Regions from separate parts of the Nonomuraea sp. NPDC049400 genome, predicted to be linked through region 2. Evidence: riboswitches for the same ligand, from Rfam matches in the RefSeq annotation. Region 2 holds a riboswitch; the other holds the start of a gene.
The links. Region 2 has a riboswitch for glycine ahead of gcvT (glycine cleavage system aminomethyltransferase GcvT). Riboswitches for the same ligand answer to the same signal wherever they lie in the genome.
Positions count from the first base shown of each region.

Region 1: it holds a riboswitch for glycine, as region 2 does, so the genes downstream of both, gcvP (aminomethyl-transferring glycine dehydrogenase) here and gcvT (glycine cleavage system aminomethyltransferase GcvT) in region 2, are expected to answer to the same signal.

Region 1 is NZ_JBITMP010000032.1:107,911-112,319, reverse strand. Features, by position in the region: gene gcvP (aminomethyl-transferring glycine dehydrogenase) at 1-2,482, opposite strand, end outside; glycine riboswitch at 2,651-2,750, opposite strand; gene ACIBVN_RS38660 (MerR family transcriptional regulator) at 2,876-3,496, opposite strand; gene ACIBVN_RS38655 (bifunctional nuclease family protein) at 3,644-4,114, opposite strand; gene ACIBVN_RS38650 (MerR family transcriptional regulator) at 4,248-4,409, opposite strand, start outside.
Region 2 is NZ_JBITMP010000039.1:67,410-71,818, forward strand. Features, by position in the region: gene ACIBVN_RS42575 (L-serine ammonia-lyase) at 1-1,360, opposite strand, end outside; gene gcvH (glycine cleavage system protein GcvH) at 1,417-1,806, opposite strand; gene gcvT (glycine cleavage system aminomethyltransferase GcvT) at 1,803-2,888, opposite strand; glycine riboswitch at 3,020-3,117, opposite strand; gene ACIBVN_RS42590 (gamma-glutamyl-gamma-aminobutyrate hydrolase family protein) at 3,229-3,921, opposite strand; gene ACIBVN_RS42595 (3-oxoacyl-ACP reductase) at 3,937-4,409, opposite strand, start outside.

The DNA.
Region 1 (4,409 bases), on a different contig from region 2:
ACATGGTGGGCGCGTGGAAGCCGTAGTCGATGAGCCGCTTGGCCACGTCGTCCACGGTGACCCCGGTCTCCTTGGTGATCTGCCGCAGGTCCACGATGCACTCATGGGCCACCAGCCCGCCGCGCCCCGTGTAGAGCACGGGGTAGTGCGGGGCGAGCCGCCTGGCCAGGTAGTTCGCCGACAGGATGGCCTGCTCGGTGGCCGCAGTGAGCCCCTCCGAGCCCATCATCCTGATGTACGCCCAGGAGATCGGCAAGATCCCCGCCGACCCGTACGGCGCCGCCGAGACGGGGCCCACCGGCGCGCCGTCGCGCAGCGGGTGGCCGGGCAGGTAGGGCGCCAGGTGGCCGCGCACCGCGACGGGCCCGACGCCGGGACCGCCGCCCCCGTGCGGGATGCAGAACGTCTTGTGCAGGTTGAGGTGGGACACGTCCGCCCCGAACTCGCCCGGCTTGGCCAGCCCGACGAGCGCGTTCAGGTTGGCGCCGTCCACGTAGACCTGGCCGCCGGCGTCGTGCACCTTGGCGCAGACCTCGATGATCGTCTCCTCGTACACGCCGTGCGTCGAGGGGTACGTCACCATGATCGCGGCCAGCTGGTCGCGGTGCTTCTCGATCTTGGCGTCGAGATCGGCCAGGTCGACGTTGCCGTCGGAGTCGCAGGCCACGACCACGACCCGCATGCCCGCCATGATCGCGCTGGCCGCGTTGGTGCCGTGGGCGGAGGAGGGGATGAGGCAGACGTCGCGCCCGTCCTCGCCATTGGCGCGGTGGTAGGCGCGGATGGCCAGCAGCCCGGCGAACTCGCCCTGCGAGCCGGCGTTCGGCTGGATGGAGACGGCGTCGTAGCCGGTCACCTCGGCCAGCCAGCCCTCCAGCGTGCCGATCAGCTCCCGGTAGCCCTCAGCCTGGTCGTCGGGCGCGTACGGGTGGATCGCGGCGAACTCGGGCCAGGTGACCGGCTCCATCTCGGTGGTCGCGTTCAGCTTCATCGTGCAGGAGCCGAGCGGGATCATCGAGCGGTCGAGCGCGATGTCCTTGTCCTGCAGCTTGCGCAGGTAGCGCAGCATCGCGGTCTCGGAGCGGTGGCTGTGGAAGACCGGGTGGGTCAGGTAGGCCGACTCGCGCAGCAGCGAGGCGGGCAGCGCGTCGGCGTCCAGCTCCGCGTCGGTGCGCTCGATCCCGAACGCGGCCCACACCTTGGCCAGCTCGGCGGCCCCGGTCTTCTCGTCGCAGGAGATGGACACGTGGTCGTCGTCGGCCCGCCAGAGGTTGACGCCCCGCTCGGCGGCTGCGGCGACCACGGCGGCGGCCCTGCCGGGCACGCGCACGAGCACGGTGTCGAAGAACTCGGGGTGCACGACCTCCAGCCCCGCCTCGCGCAGCCCGCCGGCCAGGGCCACGGCGTGCCGGTGCACCCGCCGGGCGATCCCGCGCAGCCCCTCGGGGCCGTGGTAGACGGCGTACATGCTCGCGATGACGGCGAGCAGGACCTGCGCGGTGCAGATGTTGCTGGTGGCCTTCTCGCGGCGGATGTGCTGCTCACGGGTCTGCAGGGCCAGCCGGTACGCGGGGTCGCCGTCGGTGTCCACCGACACGCCCACCAGGCGGCCGGGAAGCTGGCGCTGCAGGCCCTCGCGTACGGACATGTACGCGGCGTGCGGCCCGCCGAACCCGAACGGCACCCCGAACCGCTGCGACGACCCGATCGCGATGTCGGCGCCCAGCTCGCCGGGCGCGGCCACGATCGTCAGGGCCAGCAGGTCGGCGGCGGCCACGACGAGCGCGCCCGCCTCGTGCGCGGCGGCGGCCACGGCGCGGAAGTCACGCAGCCGGCCCGACGCGCCCGGGTACTGCACCAGCACGCCGAAGCACTCGGGCAGCTCGCCGTCGAGGGTGTGCTCCACCAGCTCGATGCCGAGGGGCTCGGCCCGGGTGGCGAGCACGGACTTGGTCTGCGGCAGCGCGTCGGCGTCCACCACGAAGACGTTGCTCTTGGACTTGCCGGCGCGGCGGGCCAGGGTCATCGCCTCGGCGGCGGCCGTGCCCTCGTCGAGGAGGGAGGCGCCCGCGACGGGCAGGCCCGTCAGGTCGGAGACGACGGTCTGGAAGTTCAGCAGCGCCTCGAGGCGGCCCTGCGAGATCTCCGGCTGGTACGGGGTGTAGGCGGTGTACCAGCCCGGGTTCTCCAGCAGGCTGCGGCGGATGACGGCGGGCGTGACCGTGTCGTAGTAGCCCAGGCCGATCATCGAGGTGAGCACGCGGTTGCGCCCGGCCAGGGCGCGCAGCTCGGCGATGGCCTCGGCCTCACCGATGGCGGCGGGCAGCTTGAGCCGGTCCTTGGCCCTGATGGCCTCGGGAACGGCCACGGCCACCAGGTCCGCCACGGACTCGAAGCCCACGGCCTCGAGCATGCGCTGCTGCTCGGACTCCGACGGGCCGATGTGCCTGGATGAGAACGGCGGAGCTGACAGGTCGGTCATGGAAAGTGCCTCCCGAGGCTTTGGAGACCGGCGCCAGGGCGCGGGCGAGTGCCGGATCTCCCCCTCTGTCAGCGCGGCGGGACCGCGACCTGAGAGCTTCACCCCGCGAACGGGGCTTGCACCGTCGGTGAGACGCGCCTGGCGGGTGCGCCTGCTTTCCAGAGTTGCCTCGCCCGAGCGGTACGGGGTGCCTGAGAGATTCCGGGGAGGGTTGCTCCTTCGGCGCCCCGGGGCCCTCGGGCCCCAGAGACTCTCCCGCACGGGGTCGTCAGCCTTGCTGTCCTAGATTACAACCCTATCCGTTACGGGCGAATTTCCACGACAGGGCACGTTTAGTCGGCCCGCGCGTAGGGGCCCCGTTACGGGGCCCACTCAGGCAGCGGGGGTTCGCGCTCAACCTGTGCGTCGCGCGCGGCGGCGCCGGGCGAGCTCGTCAGCGGGGTGGTCGGCCGGGACGGTGTCCTCGACCGCCGCTCGTTCCCCCGGCAGCTCCGCGAGGGATCCCTCGACCTCCCGCCAGACCCGGCCGAGCGCGATGCCGAACACGCCCTGACCGCCCTGGAGCAGGTCGATCACCTCGTCGGCCGAGGTGCACTCGTAGACGCTGACGCCGTCGCTCATGAGCGTGATCTGCGCGAGATCGGCCACCCCGCGGTCACGCAGATGCTGCACGGCCGTGCGGATCTGCTGCAGCGACACCCCGGTGTCGAGGAGCCGCTTGACGACCTTGAGCACCAGGATGTCGCGGAAGCTGTAGAGCCGCTGGGAGCCCGAGCCCTGCGCGGCTCTTATCGTGGGCTCCACGAGGCCTGTGCGTGCCCAGTAGTCGAGCTGCCTGTAGGTGATGCCGGCCGCCGCGCAGGCCGTCGGCCCGCGGTATCCGATGTCGGCCGGCAGCGTCGCCGGCTGCTCGTCGAAGAGCAGACCCTGCTCCCCGGCACGCTGCCGCGCGCTCTCGCGCCGTACCGGATCTTCCTGGCCGGCCGTCTTTCCCTCGCCGCTGCTGACCGCCACGCGGACCTCCGGCTTTCTCTCATCCCGTGGCCTGATCTGGGGGTTCGTAAAGGGCGGCCACGGGTTTCACTTGCACCGTAGGACCGCGACCATGCTCAGTCAACGATCCGGCTCGGCGCGTCGTGAAGCGTAAATGCACCGAAATACCTACCCCGCCCTGCCGAAGTCCTCGGGAGTGATCGTGTCAAGGAACTCCCTGAACTTCTCCACCTCGTCCTCCTGGTCGTCCGGGATGATCACCCCGGCCTCCTGGACGACCTCCTCGCTGGCGAAGATGCGCGCTCCCGTGCGCAGGGCGAGCGCGATCGAGTCGGACGGACGCGCGCTCACCTCCACGCCGTTGGAGAACACCAGGTCGGCGAAGAAGATGCCGTCGCGCAGGGCGACGATGTTGACCGCTCGCAGGCCTACGCCCAGAGCGCTCAGCACGTCTCGGAAGAGGTCGTGGGTGAGCGGCCGCGGCGGGGGCTCCTCCGCTTGGGCCAGGGCGATGGCGGTCGCCTCGGTCATGCCAATCCATATAGGAAGGAACCGCTCCCCGTGTGCCTCCTTGAGCAAGACGATCGGCTGATTTGTGGGCATTTCTACTCGAACGCCCACGACCTCCATCTGCAACACGGGCTGCTCCGTATTCCTGACCGGTCACCCGGCACAGTTATTTGGCTCGTCGCTTCTGCTGACTGGCTACTGCAATTCAACGTAACACCCGGCGGGCATGGAACGCGCCTCAGCCTCCCAGCTCGACAGGGTCTCAGTGCCCCAGGACAGACCGGATCCCCGACCGCACAAGGGATGCGTGCAAATCGAGCAACAGTGTGGAAAGCTCCCTCGCGACCTCATCGGCCTCCCCGATGGCGCCGGGAGCCCGCCGTTTGAGTATGGGTGCGACGGTCTGCTCGACCAGGCCGCACTC
Region 2 (4,409 bases):
TGACGGCGAGGCCGCCGCGTGACGTCTCCTTGTACTTGTCCAGCATGTCCCGCCCCGTGTCCCGCATCGTCTTGATGGCCTTGTCCAGGGCCACGAAGTGGCGGCCGTCGCCGCGCAGGGCGATCCTGGCCGCGGTGATGGCCTTGTTGGAGGCCACCGCGTTCCGTTCGATGCACGGGATCTGGACCAGGCCGCCGATCGGGTCGCAGGTCAGGCCCAGGTTGTGCTCGATGCCGATCTCGGCCGCGTTCTCCACCTGCTCGGGCGTGCCCCCCAGGACCTCCGTGAGGGCGGCTGAGGCCATCGAGCAGGCCGAGCCGACCTCTCCCTGGCAGCCCACCTCGGCGCCCGAGATCGAGGCGTTCTCCTTGAACAGCACGCCGATGGCGCCCGCCGTCAGCAGGAAGCGCACCACGCCCTCATCGTCCGCGTGCGGCACGAAGCGGGTGTAGTAGGTCAGGACGGCCGGGATGATGCCGGCGGCGCCGTTGGTGGGGGCGGTGACGATGCGGCCTCCTGCGGCGTTCTCCTCGTTGACCGCCAGCGCGAAGAGCGTCACCCAGTCCATGGCCTGCAGCGGGTCCTTCTCGGCCGGCTCGGACTGCAGGCGGCGGTGGAGCTGGTTGGCGCGGCGCTTGACCTTGAGGCCGCCGGGCAGGACGCCCTCCTTGGCGATGCCGCGGCGCACGCACTCCGACATGACCTGCCAGAGCCGCAGCAGGCCCGCGCGGATCTCCTCCTCGGTGCGGCCGAACGCCTTCTCGTTCTCGAGCATGAGGGCCGAGATGGACAGGCCGGTGTTGGAGCAGTGCTTGAGCAGCTCCTCCCCGGTGGTGAAGGGGTAGGGCAGGACGGTGTCGTCCGGCTTGATGCGGTCGGCGCCGGTGGCCTTCTCGTCCACGACGAACCCGCCGCCGACCGAGAAGTAGACCTTCTCCCTCAGTTGCTCGCCGTCGGCCGTGTACGCGGTGAAGCGCATGCCGTTCGGGTGCTCAGGCAGCGAGATCTTGCGTTCGAAGACGAGGTGCTCGCCCACGACGAAGGGGATCTCGTGCGTTCCGTACAGCTTGACCGTGCCCGACTCGCGCATCTGGGCCAGCCGGCCGTCGATGGAGTCGACGTCCACCAGCTCGGGCTTCTCGCCGGAGAGGCCGAGCAGGACCGCCTTGTCGCTGCCGTGGCCCTTGCCGGTCAGGCCGAGCGAGCCGTACAGGATGGCTTCCACCCGCGCGACCTGCGGGAGCAGGCCGTCGTCGTGCAGACCGCGGGCGAACTTGTGCGCGGCCGCCATCGGGCCTCCCGTGTGGGAGCTCGACGGGCCGATGCCGATCTTGAAGAGGTCGAAGACGCTGATCGCCATTGATGGCGCCTTTCATGCAGGGCCGGGGCCCCGGCAAGGGGCCCCGGGAAAACGGGTCAGGATTCGCCCGAGGTGAGCGCTTTGTACTCCTCGGCGGAGAGCACTTCTTCGGGCTCGCCTTCGACGCGCACCCGGAACATCCAGCCGTCGCCGTACGGGTCGCTGTTGACCAGGCTCGGGTCGTCCACGACGACCTGGTTCACCTCGACGATCTCACCGCCGACGGGGGTGTAGATCTCGTTCACCGACTTGGTGGACTCCACCTCGCCCACGGAGTCGCCCGCCTCGACGGTCGAGCCGACCTCGGGGAGCTGCACGAAGACGACGTCACCAAGGGATTCGGCGGCGAAGGCCGTGACGCCGACGGTCACGGTGAGGCCGTCGTCGAGGCCCGCCACCCACTCGTGCTCCTTGGTGTAGCTCAGGTCGTCAGGGATGTTGCTCACTTGTTCCTCCTGTAAAAGGGCAGCTCTACCAGGTCCATAGGTTCTTGGCTGCCCCGGATGTCCACGGCCAGGCCTGATTCGACGCCGGTGTCGACGTAGGCCATCGCGATGGGCCTGCCCAGGGTCTGGGAGGGCGCACCGCTGGTGACCTCGCCGACGACGGCGCCGTCCTTGGTGACCGGGTAGCCGTGGCGCGGCACCCGGCGTCCCCGCGCGACCAGGCCGACGAGACGGCGTCGCGGCGTGTCGTCCTTGACCGCCTCGAGCGCCGACCTGCCGACGAAGTCGCCCGGCTTGTCGAATTTCACCACTCTGCCCAGCCCCGCGTCGAACGGGGTCAGTTCGGCGCTGAGTTCGTTGCCGTACAACGGCATGCCGGCCTCGAGCCGGAGCGTGTCGCGGCTGGACAGGCCGGCGGGCTTGAGTCCGTACGGCTCGCCCGCCGCCATGAGTGCGTGCCAGAGCGGCACCGCGTCCTGGTTGGCGACGAACAGCTCGAACCCGTCCTCGCCGGTGTAGCCGGTGCGGGCGATGAGCGCCTGCCGCCCGTCCACCAGCCCGGGCAGACCCGCGTAGTACCTGAGACCGTCGAGGTCGGCGTCGGTGAGCGTGGCGAGGATCTCCTGGGATCGAGGCCCCTGTACGGCGATCAGCGCGTACTGGTCCGAGCGATCCTCGACCACCACGTCGTACGCCTTCGTGCGCTCTACCAGCTCATTTCCGACTTTTTCATAGTTCGAGGCGTTTGCTACGACCATGAACTCTTCGTCCCCCAGCCGGTAGACGATGAGGTCGTCGAGCACTCCGCCGCGCTCATTGACGATCATGGTGTACCTGGCCCGCCCGGGCGTCAGCGCCGACAGGTGGCCGACCAGGGCGTAGTCGAGGGCCTCGCCCGCCTGCGGCCCGGTCAGGAAGATCTCGCCCATGTGCGACAGGTCGAACAGCCCGGCCGCCTGCCGAACGGCGTTGTGCTCCGCGGACTCGCTCCCGTACCGGAGCGGCATGAGCCACCCCGCGAAGTCGGTGAGCGTGGCGCCGAGGCTCTGGTGAACGTCACGTAGCGGTGTTGGTCGGGACATTTGTCGCACCTCTGGACAGGATCGGATGCCAGCATCCTCCCCCTCTGTCATCGATGCCTGAGAGCTTCGCCCGAGTTTTGCCGGACTTTCACCTTCGGCGAGGCCCTGAAGGCCTGCTTTCCAGAGGTCACCTCGCCCGCGCGGTCCTTTGCCTTGAGAGGTTTGCGGGGAGGGCTTGCTCCTTCAGGGACCCTGACCGGCTGTCAGGGTGCTCTCCCGCGCGGTTTTGCCGGTGATGTCCGTCAGCCTAGTGCTGGGATGGGGGTGTTGTCGCGTTCAGGCCCTGATGGACTGCTCAAGCGAATGGCGGCTTTCCGCACAGTCGCCATGGGGCCTGCGGTCAGCAGGCGGCGATGAGGGCCTCGAAGAGCGCGCAGTCCTCGGCGGCCTCCGGGTGCCACTGCACGGCCACGGCGAAGGGCGCCGAGTCCAGTTCGACCGCCTCGATCGTGCCGTCGCCGGCGGTGGCGCTGACCGTGAGGCCGGGCGCGAGGCGGTCGATGGCCTGGTGGTGGTAGTGGGGGACCGTCACGGGGTCGGCGCCCAGCGCCTTGGCCACGCGGGTGCCGGGCACGGCGGTGACGGGCATGGGACCGAAGCGACCGGGGGCGGGGGAGTGGCCCGCGTGCCCGACCACGTCGGGGAGGTGCTGATGGAGGCTGCCCCCAAGGGCGACGTTGAGCACCTGGAGTCCGCGGCAGATGCCCAGGTACGGCAGGCCCGCGTCGAGGGCCGCCGCAATCACGGCGAACTCCGACTCATCACGAAATTTCCGGATATAGCCGGTGTGCTCCCCGGGCGACTCGCCGTACCTCGCCGGGTCGATGTCCCCGCCACCGGCCAGGATGAGCCCGTCCAGGCGCTCCAGGACCGGCGCGGGCTCGCCGGCGGGCGGCAGCACGACCGGCTGCCCGCCGGCGCGTACGACCTGCTCCACGTACATGTACGGCAGGAGCGCCACGGTCATGTCCGCCCAGACCGTGAAGTTCGCCGGCTCGACGTACGACGTGATGCCGATGACGGGACGCTGCACGATGATCCCCCAGGGCTAGAGCGGCGTGACGTAGGCGCCGGAGATGCCGCCGTCCACCAGGAACTCACTACCCGTGATGAACGACGCGTCGTCACTGGCCAGGAACGCCACCGCCGCCGCGATCTCCGACGCCTCGGCGAAGCGCCCCAGGGGAACGTGCACCAGCCGCCGCTGCGCCCGCTCAGGGTCCTTGGCGAACAACTCCTGCAGCAGCGGCGTGTTCACCGGTCCCGGGCACAGCGCGTTCACCCTGATGCCCTCCCTGGCGAACTGCACGCCCAGCTCGCGCGTCATCGCGAGCACCCCGCCCTTGGACGCCGTGTACGAGATCTGCGAGGTCGCCGAGCCCATGACGGCCACGAAGGACGCGGTGTTGATGATCGACCCCTTGCCCTGGCGCCGCATGTACGGGATGACGTGCTTGCAGCAGAGGTAGACGCTGGTCAGGTTGACCTCCTGGACCCGGCGCCAGGCGTCGATGCCGGTCT